One region of the Streptomyces sp. NPDC043685 genome, then DNA from elsewhere that is predicted to be linked to it. Evidence: riboswitches for the same ligand, from Rfam matches in the RefSeq annotation. Region 1 holds a riboswitch; each other region holds the start of a gene.
The links. Region 1 has a riboswitch for cyclic di-AMP ahead of AC0665_RS11190 (M23 family metallopeptidase). Riboswitches for the same ligand answer to the same signal wherever they lie in the genome.

Region 1 (4,712 bases):
CCGACCGCTTCCCGGGCGGGCTGAAGCCGCTCGCCGATCATGTGCGCGGACTCGGCATGCGGTTCGGCATCTGGGTCGAGCCCGAGATGGTCAACCCGGACAGCGATCTGTACCGCGCGCACCCCGACTGGGTGCAGTACCAAACAGGACGAAAGCGGACGGAGTTCCGCAATCAGCTCGTCCTCAACCTCGCGCGTGAGGATGTCCGGGAGTATCTGTGGGAGCAGCTCGACGGGCTCCTGTCCAGCGCGCCGATCGACTACGTGAAGTGGGACTTCAACCGCTGCTTCACCGATGCCGGCTGGCCCGACGACCCCTATCCGCAGCGGCTGTGGGTCGACCACGTGCGCGGCCTGTACGCCCTGCTGGACCGGCTGCGGGCCGCCCACCCGGGCGTGGCCTTCGAGTCCTGCTCGGGCGGCGGCGGCCGGATCGACCTCGGCGTACTGAGCCGCACGGACCAGGTGTGGACCTCCGACAACACCGACCCCCTGGACCGGCTCGCCATCCAGCACGGCTTCAGCCAGATCCATCCGGCCCGGGTCATGGCCGCCTGGGTCACCGACAGTCCGAACGCCATGCTCAACCACCGGGCCAGCTCGCTGCGGTTCCGGTTCGTCAGTGCCATGGCCGGGGTGCTCGGGGTCGGCGGCGACCTCACGAAGTGGACGGCCGAGGAGCTGGCCGAGGCGGCGGAGTGGGTCGGGCTCTACAAGGAGATCCGGCCCGTGGTGCAGCGCGGCGACCTGTACCGGCTGCGCCCCCCGGAGGGCGGGCTGAGCGCCGTGCAGTACGTCCTCGGCGAGGAGACCGTCGTACTCGCCTGGCTCCAGGCGCAGCGCTACGGCGAGCCCGTCCCGGCACTCCGGCTGCGCGGCCTCGACCCGGCGGCGGAGTACGAATGCCTCGAAACGGGCGAAGTTCACCGAGGTGCCCTGCTGCTCCATCACGGACTGCGGGTCGGCCTGGGCGGGGATCTCGACGCCACCGTCGTCCGTCTTAAGCGGAAGTAGCCCTTCTGTCCGAATAGGGCGCTTAGATAGTTAAGGGGATAACGTGCCCCGATCGTAAAGGAGATGAGGTCGGGGCGCGTGACCATCGTCATATTCGTGACGATGTGTTGTTGCCATGTTCACGTAATTCCGGCAATGCGCAGGGTTATTGAGCAAAGCGGGAGATCGGTAATCCACGCTCGGTGACGGCGGAATGTGTCGACGCGGTGAGGGAAACACCGTCGCGGGCAACCGCAAGCTTGTCCTATTGCGTCTTGGTCGCTTACGTTCCACACCAATCCGGACGGACGCCTAATCCTGCCGCCGCCCGGAGCCCCACACACTGACCCGACGTACGGCAGGAGCGGGGGACCCACAGGTAAGACGCCTGTTCCGGTTCCCGGAACGGCTTGGGGTTAAGCCACGCCTCGGCGCGGCCGGGCATCTCCAGCTCGCACCCGACAGCTCACCTCGCAGGCGACGGAGAGGAATTCGTCATGCCCGCGAAGGGTAAGCACCGCCGCCCCAAGACTCAGCGTTTCACCCGCTCCATCGCCGTCGCCGGAACCGGCGGGGCCGCCCTCGCCCTCCCGCTCATGGGGGCCGCCGGCGCCCACGCCGCCACCCCGCAGTCGGCTCCGGAAAAGGCCGTCCAGTCGGCCCCGGCCGCTCAGAAGAAGGCCGCCGAAAACGCCACCGGCTCCCGCGTCTACACCGTGAAGGCCGGCGACTACCTCGCGAAGATCGCGGCCGACCAGCACGTCAGCGGCGGCTGGAAGAAGCTCTACGCCGACAACCGTGACGCCGTCGGTTCCGACCCGTCGCTGATCCACCCGGGCCTGAAGCTGTCGATCGGCAAGAAGGCGGCGAGCGCGCCGAAGCCGTCCGCCCCCGCGACGCCCAAGGCCTCGGCCCCCGAGCAGTCCGCCGCCGACCCGGCGCCGAAGGCGGAGACCGCCGCCAAGCCGGCCGCCGCCCAGCCCGCCGCGCAGAGCAACTCCAGCGGCTACACCCTCCCGGTGGACGGCGCCACCATCGGCACCCCGTACCACATGTCCGGCAGCATGTGGTCCAGCGGCTACCACACCGGTGTCGACTTCGTCGTCCCGACCGGCACCTCCCTGAAGGCCGTCGGCGCGGGCACGGTCGTCTCCGCCGGCTGGGGCGGCGCCTACGGCAACCAGGTCGTCATCAAGCTCGCCGACGGCTTCTACGCCCAGTACGCCCACCTGTCCCAGCTGTCCGTCTCGGCCGGCCAGACCGTGACCGCCGGGCAGCAGGTCGGCCTGTCGGGCGCGACCGGCAACGTCACCGGACCGCACCTGCACTTCGAGATCCGCACCACGCCGGACTACGGCTCGGACGTGGACCCGGTCGCCTACCTGCGCTCGCACGGCGTCTCCGTCGGCTGACCGACCGCACGACCACCTGCCTGACACGCCTCCGAAGGCCGGACCCCGATCGATCCCGGGTCCGGCCTTCGGTGTGCGCGGGCCGACGTCGCATCAAGGGATCGACAGACGGCGGCAGTTGGGACAGAGTGATCCCATCCGGAGTGCAAGCGCTTTCCAGAGCCTTCCCGGCGGATCCCGAGGAGCTGTGTCCCGTGCCGACCACCCGCAGAGCGTTCGCGGCCCTGGCGGCCGGAGCCGCATACGCGGCCCTCTCGCCGACGGCGCCCGCGCAGGCCGCGCCCCGCCGCCGCCTCGTCGCCCGCGACGACTTCTGCCACGGCCTCGGGCAGTGGGTGACCGAACTCCAGGACGGCGGCACGGTCACCGCCTCCCGCGGCGTCCTGGAGATCGACGTGCCGAGCGGTGCCACCGTGTGGTTCAGGCGGCGGCTCGAAGGGCCGTACCTGCTCGAGTACACCGCGACCCCGGTCTCCGAGGGCGGGGCCAACGACCGGGTCTCGGACCTCAACAACTTCTGGAACGCGACCGACGTCCGCTCCCCGCACGACCTCTTCGCGACCCGGCGCGGCGGCGCCCTCGACGAGTACGACCACCTCACGACCTACTACGCGGGCTACGGCGCCAACTACAACACCACGACCCGGCTGCGCCGTTACGTCGGCGAGCCCGGCGTGCGGCCCCTGGTCCTCGACTACACCGAGCCGCTGCTGGCCGCGAACGAGCCGAACCGGGTCCGGATCGTCTCCGACGGCTCCACGGTCCAATGGTGGAACAACGGGCGGCTCGTCTTCGACCACACCGACCCGCAGCCCTACACGGGCGGGCACTTCGCCTTCCGGACCGTCTGGAGCCATTTCCGGATCAGCGGATTCCGGGTCTGGCGGTTCACCCCGAAACATCCCTGACAAGCGGTGTATTCCGGAGTTGGCGAACACTTTGGGAGTGGCTTATCTCACCGCCAGTCAACCCCTTCCTACGGTCGCGTAAGTCACATTCAAGGGTGAATCATGGACCGTTGTGGCAGACGATTCGAAGAGTGACAGCAGAGCAGTGATCGGGTCGTACGTGGCGCTGGGGGACAGCTTCACCGAGGGCGTCGGCGATCCCGGCCCCGACGGGGCATTCGTCGGCTGGGCCGACCGGTTCGCCGTCCTGCTCGCCGACCGCAGGCCCGAGGGCGACTTCCGGTACACCAATCTCGCCGTACGCGGGAAGCTCCTCGACCAGATCGTGGCGGACCAGGTTCCGCGGGCCGTCGACATGGCCCCGGACCTCGTCTCGTTCTGTGCCGGGGGAAATGACATCATCCGGCCCGGCACCGATCCCGACGAGGTGGCCGAGCGTTTCGAGCGTGCCCTGGTCCAGCTCATCGCCGTGTCCGGCACGGTGATGGTGACGACCGGGTTCGACACCCGTGGCGTGCCGGTGCTCAAGCACCTGCGCGGCAAGATCGCCACCTACAACGGCCATGTCCGGGCCATCGCCGACCGGTACGGCTGCCCGGTGCTCGACCTGTGGTCCCTGCGCAGTGTGCAGGACCGCAGGGCCTGGGACGCCGACCGGCTGCACCTGTCTCCGGAGGGCCACACGCGCGTGGCGCTGCGCGCCGGCCAGGTGCTCGGCCTCGACGTGCCGGCCGACCCCGAGCAGCCGTGGCCTCCGCTGCCCCCGCGCGGCGTGCTCGATGTGCGGCGGGACAACGTCGCCTGGGCGCGCGAGTTCCTGGTGCCGTGGATCGGGCGCCGGTTGCGCGGGGAGTCCTCGGGCGACCATGTGACGGCCAAGGGGGCGCTGTCGCCGGACGACATCAGGATGCGGATCGCCCCGGTGGCGTGAGAGCGGCTCCTGCGCGTGCGGGCCGTGCCGGGTGGAACACCGGCGCGGCCCGCACGCGTTCGTGGGAGCGATCGGGCGGTTGAGCGGGCGTAGGTGCGGTGGGCCGTCGTCGGGGGGTGTCGGGGGCAGGCGTCAGGGCGCCGTCCGCTCCACCTCCGCCAAGCCCAACTCGCGGGCCAGCGCCTCCTCCACCCACTCCTGGGCCCGGACCCGCGGCACCGCGCCGGCGTACGACGTCAGCTGGACGGCCAGGCCGTCGAGGAGGGCGGTGAGGCGCAGGGCCGTGCCCTGCGGGTCCGGGCAGCGGAACTCACCGGCCGCCACGCCCTCGGCGATGACCTCGACGAGGGCCGCCTTCCACTGCCGGTCGAGATCCTGGGCGACCTCCCGCAGCACCGGGTCGCGCAGCGCCGCCGCCCAGCCCTCGATCCACAGCCGCCAGCCCTTGGCCTGCCCGGTCGGGGCGTAC
Region 2 (4,712 bases), on a different contig from region 1:
TCTTCGACACCGGACTCGCCCCGGCCGCGGCGGGGGCGGCCCTGTCGGCCCTCCGGCTGCTGCGCCGGGAACCGGAACGGGCGGCGCGGGCCCGCGCGGTGGCGGCCGAACTGCACGCACGCCTGACCGCCGCGGGCCTTGAGGCGGTACGTCCGGACGCCGCGGTGGTCTCGGTGCGCGCGCCCTCCGCGGAGGACGCGGTGAACTGGGCGGCACGGTGCCGCGCGGCGGGCCTGGCCGTGGGGTGTTTCCGTCCTCCCTCCGTGCCCGACGGCATCTCACGGCTCAGGCTGACCGCTCGCGCCGACCTGACCGGTCAACAGATCGAAAGCGCGGTGCGGCTGATCGGCGAGACGCGGCCATGAGTCGGCGTGACACGGCCGTGCGTCGCACGATGAGGTATCGATCGAACGCGGTCAGATGCGGTCCATCCCGGCCGTGAACGCCGTCCAGCTCTCCGGCGAGAAGAGCAACGCGGGTCCGGCCGGGTCCTTGGAGTCGCGCACGGCGAGCAGTCCGGCCCACGGCGGGGCGTCCGGACGCGCGGTCTCGACGCAGTTGTTCGCGCCGGTGCTGTAGCTGCTGCGCAACCACCGCACACTGTGCAGTTCGCTGCTTGAGGGGACATGACGAGGCAGTGCACGCATGGTGCCTCCTTACGCGCCGGTGGCTGTCCCGGCGATGAAATCCAACGAGTCCTCGGGCGAAAGGGCGTGGATCTGAAGGGCGTTGAAGGCCTCCGTGTAGGCCTGGAGGTCTTCTTTCCGTTCGAGGTAGAGGCTACTCGTCAAGTGGTCGAGAACAACCACATCTAGATCAGAAGTGCTCGAAAATGAGAAGATAACGAAAGGGCCGGTGACGCCGATGTGCGCCCCGGCGGCGAACGGCAGGACCTGGAGGCGCACTTGGGGCAGCCGGGCGGCCTCGACCAGCCGCTCCAGCTGGCGGGTCATGACCCCGGGTCCGCCCACCTCCCGGCGCAGCACCGCCTCGTCCAGGACGGCGCTCAGTTCCAGCGGAGGGTCCGCGCGCAGCACGTCCTGCCGGGCCAGGCGCACCTCGACCAGCGCGTCGACCCGGTCCTCCGCGAGCCCCTCCACCGCCGCCCGCGTCACCGCGCGCGCGTACTCGGGCGTCTGGAGCAGGCCCGGGACCACCGTGGTCTCCAGCGTGCGCATCGTGCCGGCCTGCGACTCCAGGCTGATGAAGTCCCGGTAGGTCGGCGGCAGCACCCCGCGGTAGGCGTGCCACCAGTGATGACGTCCGTCGCTCGCGTCGCCGCCGGCCAACGCCAGCAGCAGGTCGCGCAGTTGGGTGTCGGCCACGCCGTAGGCGTCGAGGAGTAACCGCACATCGGCCGGTTTCACCCCGCTCGTGCCCGTCTCGATCCGGCTGACCTTGGACTGGTGCCAGCCCACCAGCCGGGCCGCCTCACCGCTCGTGAGCCCCGCAGAGGTGCGCAGCGCACGCAGTTCGGCGCCCAGTTTGCGGCGGCGTACCGCGGGACCGTGCTGCATGGGCTCCTCCTTACTCCTTCCGAGCCACCCAAATACGGTCTCGCGTCGCAGAGTTCACCGCTTCGAGCGACAGATATATGCATATCTTGGTGGATCGCCGTCCTTCACGGGCGTTCTGGTGGCAGTCTGGCGACGAAGCACCAGTCCGGGACCGTACTCGAACCATCCGCTCCGTGTCGGACCGCGGTCCCGTGGGAAAGGGACGACGTCGCCATGGCAGACCATTTGGAAGCATCCGTCACTCTGCCGAGCGATCCCGCCTCGGTCTTCGCAGCGCGTGCCTATGTCGTGGACACGCTGGCGGAGTGGGGCCTGCCGGCGGGCACGGAAGTGTCCGACACCGTCCGGATCATCGTCTCCGAACTCGCCACCAACGCCGTCCAGCACACCTTCGGCCAGTCGCCCACGTTCACCGTGGACGTCGCACTCGAGCGCGACGAACAGCTGCGCATCGGCGTCACGGACAGCCACCCGCGCTTCCCCAGACGCCTGCCGGCCGCCGTGCAGCAGGACAACGGCCGAGGACTGGTCATCATCCGCTGGCTGACCGCGGAGTGCGGCGGCCGGCTCCGCATCCGCCCCACCCGCGAGGGCGGCAAGACCATCTCGGTCGAGCTCCCGTGGGCCGTCCCGGTCCGGCCGGCGACCACGGCCCGGCAGGAGCCGTAGCTCCCCCCGCGCGCGCCCCGGCCCGCGCGACCGTCACCGCTGCCGCGCCGACGCCTCCCGGTGCGCAGCCGCTCCCCGGAGCCCTGACGGCTGCCTGACGGTGTGCCGCAGCGGTGCGGGGATCCCGCCGACGTCCTCCCGCTCCGGCTCCTGCCCGGCGGCCTCCGCGGCGCCCTCCGCCCCGTTCCGCAGCCCTGCCCGCCGTGCCAGCCGCGGCAGCACCCCCCACAGGCCGACGCAGACCAGGAACGTCGCGACGCCCGCCGCGACGCTTCGAGGACCTCGGCACGGTCCAGCGCGTCACCAGCGCGAGGTGCAGGCGAGCGAGAGCAGGAAGGCGAAGAGGATCTGTACGCCCGTCCGGGTGATCCGCAGTTCCTGGAGCAGCTCGACGACGTCGCGGCCGGCGCGTTGCAGCGGAGTCTCGTTGCGCGCGGTGCAGGGACGGTGCTCGGCCAAGGGGTGACGGGTGTCCCTGGGAGCCCGTGTCAAGCGCCGGCGTGCGGCGGCGCGTCAGGACGCCACCGCACGCCGGGTGGATCACTTCACGCGCCCGTACCAGACGCTCTTGGTCCAGATCTTCTGGAGCCGCACCACGTCCCCGCTCTTCGGGGAGTGCCAGAGCTTGTTCTTACCCGCGTAGATACCGACGTGGTACACGTTGCTGCCCGAGTGGAAGAACACCAGGTCTCCCGCCTTGCGGTTCTTGGCGGAGATGTGGCGGGTCTTGTTGTACTGCTGGGCAGCCGTGCGGGGGAGCTTCTTGCCGGCCTTCTTGAACGAGTAGAGCGTGAGCCCGGAGCAGTCGAACCGGTGCGGACCGGTGGCCCCGTACTTGTAAGGTGCACCCTTCTTCGAGGCCGCGATCTGGAGTGCCTTGGTCGCCGGCGTGGCTGCCGCGGCGTCGGAGGCGAAGCCGGGCGCCACTATCGAACCGCCGACGGCGGCGATGGTGAGCGCCGAGGCCGTGCCGGCCCGGGCCATGAGCGACGGGACACGATTGAGCGCAGTCATGCGCAACCCTTCGTCAGCCGCCTGTGAAGGATGACCTGTCGGATTCGGGCTGGCGAAGTTGCCCGGCCGCTGACGCGGCTTCACCCCAAGGGCTGCTCGGCTCCGGTCATGGCGTGACCGTGTCGGCGACCCGTCGTGCTTGGGTCCTCCACTCCTGCCGATCCACTCCTGTCGACCGGTCATCCGGGCGGCGGCAGGACTCGGCGTCCGCCCGGATCGCCCCGCCACAGCGGCGGGGGCTTGTCGTCAGACAGGGATCTTGGCTCATGCCTGTCCGGATTTCCCAACGGAACCGGGGATTTGTGTTGTTACTCACCACTCGCCCGTTCGGGTGGACACGTGTGCGTTCGAGCCACTGTCCACGGGTTCGCGGAGCGCCGGACCAGCGATGGAATAACCCATTCCGTCCCCTGGCCACGCGCGTTGCGCAACCGGGGCGGTCTCGAAATCGGTCTCCCGTCTACTCCGAACAGGGGTACGTCATTTGGTCCGTTTCGACTCAGCTCCGGACGCCTCTCAGTCGGATCGGGCGTCCGGGATCGACGGCTTCGCGTCAACTGGCGGACTCCGGCGGGAGGCTGAGCCGTGCCGTGCGCCGCTCGCCGTCCAGCACCCGCAGGGCCCGGGCCAGCGTGCGGGCGTGCAGCTCTCTCTCGCCCCGCTGGTGCATCAGGGCCAGTGCGTCCCGCAGGGCGGTGGCCTTGCCGACCAGGGCCTGGGCGGCGCGCAGACCGCGGTAGGTGTCGCCGTCCTGCGCGGGGTTGATACGACCCAGCAGGTCGACGACCTCGAGGTAACGGTCGATCAATTCCGCCTCGGCGCGTGTCAGGGCGGGCAGCGGCGGCAGTTCGGGCGGGAGCACCGGGACCTCACCGTCCGGCCGGCGGGACCGGGATGGCCTTGCGGCTGGGGATGATCCCGTCCACCAGGCCGTACTCCACCGCTTCCTGGGCGGTGAGGGTCTTCTCCCGTTCGATGTCCGTGCTCACCTGCTCCTGGCTGCGGCCCGTGTGCCGCGCGAGCATCTCCTCCATGCGGAGCCGGATGCGCGTCAACTCGTCGGCCTGGATCGCCAGATCGCTCGCCTGACCCCGGGCCGGCTCGGGCAGGGCGGGCTGACGGATCACCACGCGCGCGTCGGGCAACGCGAATCGCTTGCCGGGGGTGCCTCCCGCCAGCAGCACCGAGGAGACGGCGCCGGCCCGGCCCAGGCAGATCGTCTCCACGTCGCAGGAGACGTACCGCATCGTGTCGTAGACGGCCGCCATCGCGTGGAAGCTGCCGCCGGGGGAGTTGATGTAGAGCGAGATGTCGCGGTCCGGGGACCGGTACTCCAGATGTATGAACTGGGCCATCACGTCGTTCGCCGAGGTCTCGTCCAGGGGCGCTCCGAGGAAGACGATCCGCTCCTCCAGGAGCTTGGAGTACGGGTCCATCGTCCGGTGTCCCGGCCCGGTCCGTTCGGTGAACTCGGGCAGCACGTGACGGGCGGACGGTCGGCTCATGACGAAC
Region 3 (4,712 bases), on a different contig from region 1:
CAGTTGGAGCGCGAGTGGCTGGACCGCCTCGGCACGGTCGCGGGCCGCGCCGACGAACTGTGCCGGTACGCCGTGCTGTTCGGCGACCCGCAGCTCGCCCTGACGGCGGTCAACCGCGTCCTGGAGATCACGGCGGAGGAGGTCCAGGAGGCCGCCAAGGCCCGCCTGCGCCCCGACAACCGCGCGGTGCTCGTCTACGAGCCCGTCGCCGACGAGACCGACGAGACCGCAGCCGCGGCCGGCGACGAGAACGAGGAGGCGGCCAAGTGACCGAGCTCGCCACGATGGACTTCCACCCCCGGCCGCAGGCGGGCGAGGCCCGCCCCTGGGCCTTCCCGGCCCCCGAGCGCGGCACGCTCGGCAACGGCCTGACGGTGCTGCGCTGCCACCGCCCCGGCCAGCAGGTCGTCGCGGTGGAGGTGCTGCTGGACGCCCCCCTGGAAGCCGAGCCGGCCGGCCTCGACGGTGTGGCCACGATCATGGCCCGGGCCTTCTCCGAGGGCACCGACAAGCACTCCGCCGAGGAGTTCGCCGCCGAGCTGGAGCGCGCCGGAGCCACCCTCGACGCCCACGCCGACCACCCGGGCGTCCGGCTCAGCCTGGAGGTGCCCGCCTCCCGGCTCGCCAAGGGACTGAACCTGATCGCCGACGCCCTGAGGGCGCCCGCGTTCGCCGACAGCGAGGTCGAGCGGCTGGTCCGCAACCGCCTCGACGAGATCCCGCACGAGCTGGCCAACCCCTCACGGCGCGCCGCCAAGGAGCTCTCCAGGGAGCTGTTCCCGGCGGGCTCGCGCATGTCGCGGCCCCGGCAGGGCACCGAGGAGACGGTCGCATCGATCGACTCCGCGGCCGTGCGCGGCTTCTACGAGAAGCACGTCCGCCCCGCCACGGCCACCGTGGTGGTCGTCGGCGACCTGACCGGCATCGACCTCGACGCCCTGCTCGGGGAGACCCTGGGCGCCTGGACGGGCTCCTCGGCCGAGCCGCGCCCGGTGCCGCCGGTGACCGCCGACGACACCGGCCGGGTCGTCATCGTGGACCGCCCGGGCGCCGTCCAGACGCAGTTGCTGATCGGCCGTATCGGCCCGGACCGGCACGACCGCGTGTGGCCTGCGCAGGTGCTCGGCACGTACTGCCTCGGCGGCACCCTCACCTCCCGCCTGGACCGCGTCCTGCGCGAGGAGAAGGGCTACACCTACGGCGTGCGGGCGTTCGGCCAGGTCCTCAGGTCCGCGCCGGACGGCACCGGTGCCGCGATGCTCGCCATCAGCGGTTCCGTGGACACGCCCAACACCGGCCCCGCCCTGGAGGACCTCTGGACGGTGCTGCGCACCCTCGCCGCCGAGGGGCTGACCGACGCCGAGCGGGACGTCGCCGTGCAGAACCTGGTGGGCGTGGCGCCGCTGAAGTACGAGACGGCGGCGGCCGTCGCGAGCACGCTGGCCGACCAGGTCGAGCAGCACCTGCCCGACGACTACCAGGCCACCCTGTACCGGCAGCTCGCGGCCACCGGCACCGTGGAGGCCACCGCGGCGGCCGTGAGCGCCTTCCCGGTGGACCGTCTGGTGACCGTTCTCGTCGGTGACGCGGCGCAGATCAAGGCACCCGTCGAGGCCCTCGGCATCGGCGAAGTCACCGTCGTCGCCGCCGAGTAGCGGCACACGCTCAGGGGCCCTGGCCGTCTTCGAAGGCGCCAGGGCCCCTTTATGCCCGAATTGATACGGAGGTTGCCTGTCTGCCCTGTGGGATGCGCTACAAAAGCCGGGATTCATTTGGGAATTGAAAGTGACGCCGCTTAGCGTCATCCGGGCTGTTCGTCAGGCAGTGCGCCGCACCCGCGGCACCGGACAGTCATCGCCGAGTCCCCGTACGGCGCGAGCCAGGGGAGCCGGGGACCCATCGCAGTCCCTGGGGTGAATCGGACGCCCGCGCCAGTGGCGAGGGAGTCCGTAGGAGACCTTCCTGCTCCGAACCCGTCAGCTAACCCGGTAGGCGAGAGGGAAGGAAAGGACCAGCCACTTCATGGCGTTCACTCGCGCCACCGGCAAGCACCGTCGTCCCAGCAGGATCCAGCGCGGCACCGCCCGCGCGGCGGGCGTCGCGGCCCTCGCCACCACCGGCGTGATTGGCACCGTGGCGGCCCCCGCGGCCTTCGCCGCCGAGCCCACCGCCGAGCAGACGGGGCTCACCCCGGTCGTCACCATGGGCGACACCGTGGCCCAGCAGATCGACGCCCAGGCCATCGCGCAGCAGCAGGCCGCCGAGGAGGCCGCCGCCAAGCAGAAGGCCGAGGAGGCCGCCCGCAAGCGTGCCGCCGAGGCCGCCCAGGAGGCCAAGGAAGCCGCCGAGAAGGCCCGTGAGGCCAAGGAGCGCGCCGCCCGCGAGGCCGAGCGCAAGCGCCTCAACGCCTTCGTGGCCCCGATCTCCGGCTCGTACGTCTCCACCGGCTACAAGGCGAGCAGCGGCCTGTGGTCCTCCGGCAGCCACACCGGCGTCGACTTCCACGCCGCCACCGGCACCTCCGTCCACGCGGTCGGCGCGGGCACCGTCGTCGAGGCCGGCTGGGGCGGCTCCTACGGCAACCAGATCGTGATCAAGATGCACGACGGGACGTACACGCAGTACGGCCACCTGTCCTCGATCGGCGTCTCGGTCGGCCAGCAGGTCACCCCGGGCCAGCAGATCGGCCTGTCCGGCGCGACCGGCAACGTCACCGGTCCGCACCTGCACTTCGAGGCCCGCACGAGCCCCGAGTACGGCTCGGACATCGACCCGGTCGCCTACCTGCGCTCGCACGGCGTGAACGTCTGACCGGCACCTCATCGCACTCCCCGAAGCCCCGGCTCCCCGAGCCGGGGCTTTCGGCGTTCACGCCGGCGGACTGTCCAAAAAATATTCATGGATTCCCGCTTGCCGTCGGAAATTCCCGCTCATTGCAATAGAGTCACGGAACACGCGCCGCTCGCCGGCGTTTCACGGGGATTAAGCGGAGGTCGGTCATGCGTATTCCCGCGCACTCGGTGTGCACGGCCATCCGGGACGACATCGTCGCCGGTGTCCACGCGCGCGGCAGCCGGCTCACCGAAGAACTCCTCGCGCGCCGCTACGGCGTCTCGCGGGTCCCCGTGCGGGAGGCGCTGCGCACCCTGGAGGCCGAGGGCTTCGTGGTGACCCGGCGGCACGCGGGCGCGTGCGTGGCCGAACCCACCGAGCAGGAGGCCGCCGACCTGCTGGAGATGCGGCTGCTGCTGGAGCCGCTCGGCGCCGCACGGGCCGCCCAGCGCCGCACCGAGGGGCATCTGAAGGTCCTGCGCGGCCTGGTCCGGCTGGGCCAGGAGCGGGCCCGCCGGGGCAACAGCGACGATCTGCGCTCCTTGGACGGCTGGTTCCACGAGACGCTCGCCCAGGCCTCCGGCAGTCCCGCGCTGACCTCGATGCTCACCCAGCTCCGCCACAAGATCGCCTGGATGTACGCCGTGGACGCGCCGCTGAGTCCGGTGGAGTCCTGGGCGGAGCACGGCGCGATCGTGGACGCGGTGGCGCGCGGCGACAGCGAGCGCGCGCGGGCGGTCACGGCGCTGCACACCGAGCGCGCGACGGGCGCACACCGCTTGCGTTCCGGCTCCGTCGGGGAAGGCGCCGAGCGTGTGAGGAACTCGCAACATCCCGTAAACACGGCGAGCCTGCGGCATTAACACGGCAGCCGTATACAAAGAGAGCAGTCAATTTCCGGGGGTCTCTTTCAGCTGCCCGGATTCCTGAATTCGTTCCCCATTTCGGCGTCAAATGGCGAAGGGCCCGCCCGGTGAATTCGGACGAGCCCTTCGCTGTGCACCCGATCGGGCGCCCGGGATCAGACGGTCTCGGGCAGTTCCTCGAGACCCTCGGAGACCAGCTTCGCGAGCCGGTCCAGGGCGGCGTCCGCGCCCTCGGCGTCGGAGGCGAGGACGATCTCCTCGCCACCCTGGGCGCCGAGGCCGAGGACGGCCAGCATGGAGGCCGCGTTGACGGGCTTGCCGTCGGCCTTGGCGATCGTCACCGGGACGCCTGCGGCCGTGGCGGCTCGGACGAAGATGGAGGCGGGACGGGCGTGGAGACCCTCGGCCCAGCCGACGTTGACGCGGCGCTCAGCCATGTGTTGCTGCCCTTCGCTTTTCAGGGTTGTCTAGACCAGTTTCCCATATCGTGAAGCCGTACCGGGAGCGGTCCTCGGACCGCCCCGGGGTGCCGTCGGATCGCGGCCTCGACCCGACTGACGCCCTCCACAGACTGCCTCGCGCCGCTGTCGGACGCTAGCCGTACTCTGGGGCCCATGCAGACCTCGCCGGACCGGCACGAGTATCCCGCCCACTGGGAAGCCGACGTGGTGCTGCGCGACGGGGGCACCGCGCGCATCCGGCCCATCACCGTTGATGACGCCGATCGCCTGGTCAGCTTCTACGAGCAGGTCTCCGACGAGTCGAAGTACTACCGCTTCTTCGCGCCGTACCCTCGCCTGTCCGCCAAGGACGTCCACCGCTTCACGCACCACGACTTTGTGGACCGGGTGGGACTCGCGGCCACGGTGGGCGGCGAGTTCATCGCCACCGTACGCTACGACCGGATCGGCGCCGACGGAACGCCCGCGTCCGCACCCGCCGACGAGGCCGAGGTCGCCTTCCTCGTCCAGGACGCCCACCAGGGCCGCGGAGTCGCCTCCGCCCTGCTGGAGC

Region 2: another riboswitch for cyclic di-AMP. It lies ahead of AC0665_RS19620 (C40 family peptidase); the one in region 1 lies ahead of AC0665_RS11190 (M23 family metallopeptidase).
Region 3: another riboswitch for cyclic di-AMP. It lies ahead of AC0665_RS20715 (M23 family metallopeptidase); the one in region 1 lies ahead of AC0665_RS11190 (M23 family metallopeptidase).

The regions. Positions count from the first base shown of each region.
Region 1 covers NZ_JBWKCH010000003.1:437,871-442,582, forward strand. Annotated here, with positions in the region: gene AC0665_RS11185 (alpha-galactosidase) at 1-1,013, shown strand, start outside; cyclic di-AMP (ydaO/yuaA leader) riboswitch at 1,331-1,485, shown strand; gene AC0665_RS11190 (M23 family metallopeptidase) at 1,490-2,404, shown strand; gene AC0665_RS11195 (DUF6250 domain-containing protein) at 2,599-3,312, shown strand; gene AC0665_RS11200 (SGNH/GDSL hydrolase family protein) at 3,458-4,243, shown strand; gene AC0665_RS11205 (TetR/AcrR family transcriptional regulator) at 4,376-4,712, opposite strand, start outside.
Region 2 covers NZ_JBWKCH010000005.1:597,572-602,283, reverse strand. Annotated here, with positions in the region: gene AC0665_RS19645 (8-amino-7-oxononanoate synthase) at 1-365, shown strand, start outside; gene AC0665_RS19640 (DUF397 domain-containing protein) at 417-647, opposite strand; gene AC0665_RS19635 (helix-turn-helix domain-containing protein) at 657-1,517, opposite strand; gene AC0665_RS19630 (ATP-binding protein) at 1,731-2,186, shown strand; partial or broken gene AC0665_RS19625 (DUF6328 family protein) at 2,490-2,645, opposite strand; gene AC0665_RS19620 (C40 family peptidase) at 2,727-3,200, opposite strand; cyclic di-AMP (ydaO/yuaA leader) riboswitch at 3,204-3,338, opposite strand; gene AC0665_RS19615 (hypothetical protein) at 3,754-4,062, opposite strand; gene AC0665_RS19610 (ATP-dependent Clp protease proteolytic subunit) at 4,070-4,705, opposite strand.
Region 3 covers NZ_JBWKCH010000006.1:115,760-120,471, forward strand. Annotated here, with positions in the region: gene AC0665_RS20705 (M16 family metallopeptidase) at 1-270, shown strand, start outside; gene AC0665_RS20710 (M16 family metallopeptidase) at 267-1,655, shown strand; cyclic di-AMP (ydaO/yuaA leader) riboswitch at 1,846-2,010, shown strand; gene AC0665_RS20715 (M23 family metallopeptidase) at 2,023-2,811, shown strand; gene AC0665_RS20720 (GntR family transcriptional regulator) at 3,000-3,695, shown strand; gene AC0665_RS20725 (HPr family phosphocarrier protein) at 3,854-4,135, opposite strand; gene AC0665_RS20730 (bifunctional acetate--CoA ligase family protein/GNAT family N-acetyltransferase) at 4,313-4,712, shown strand, end outside.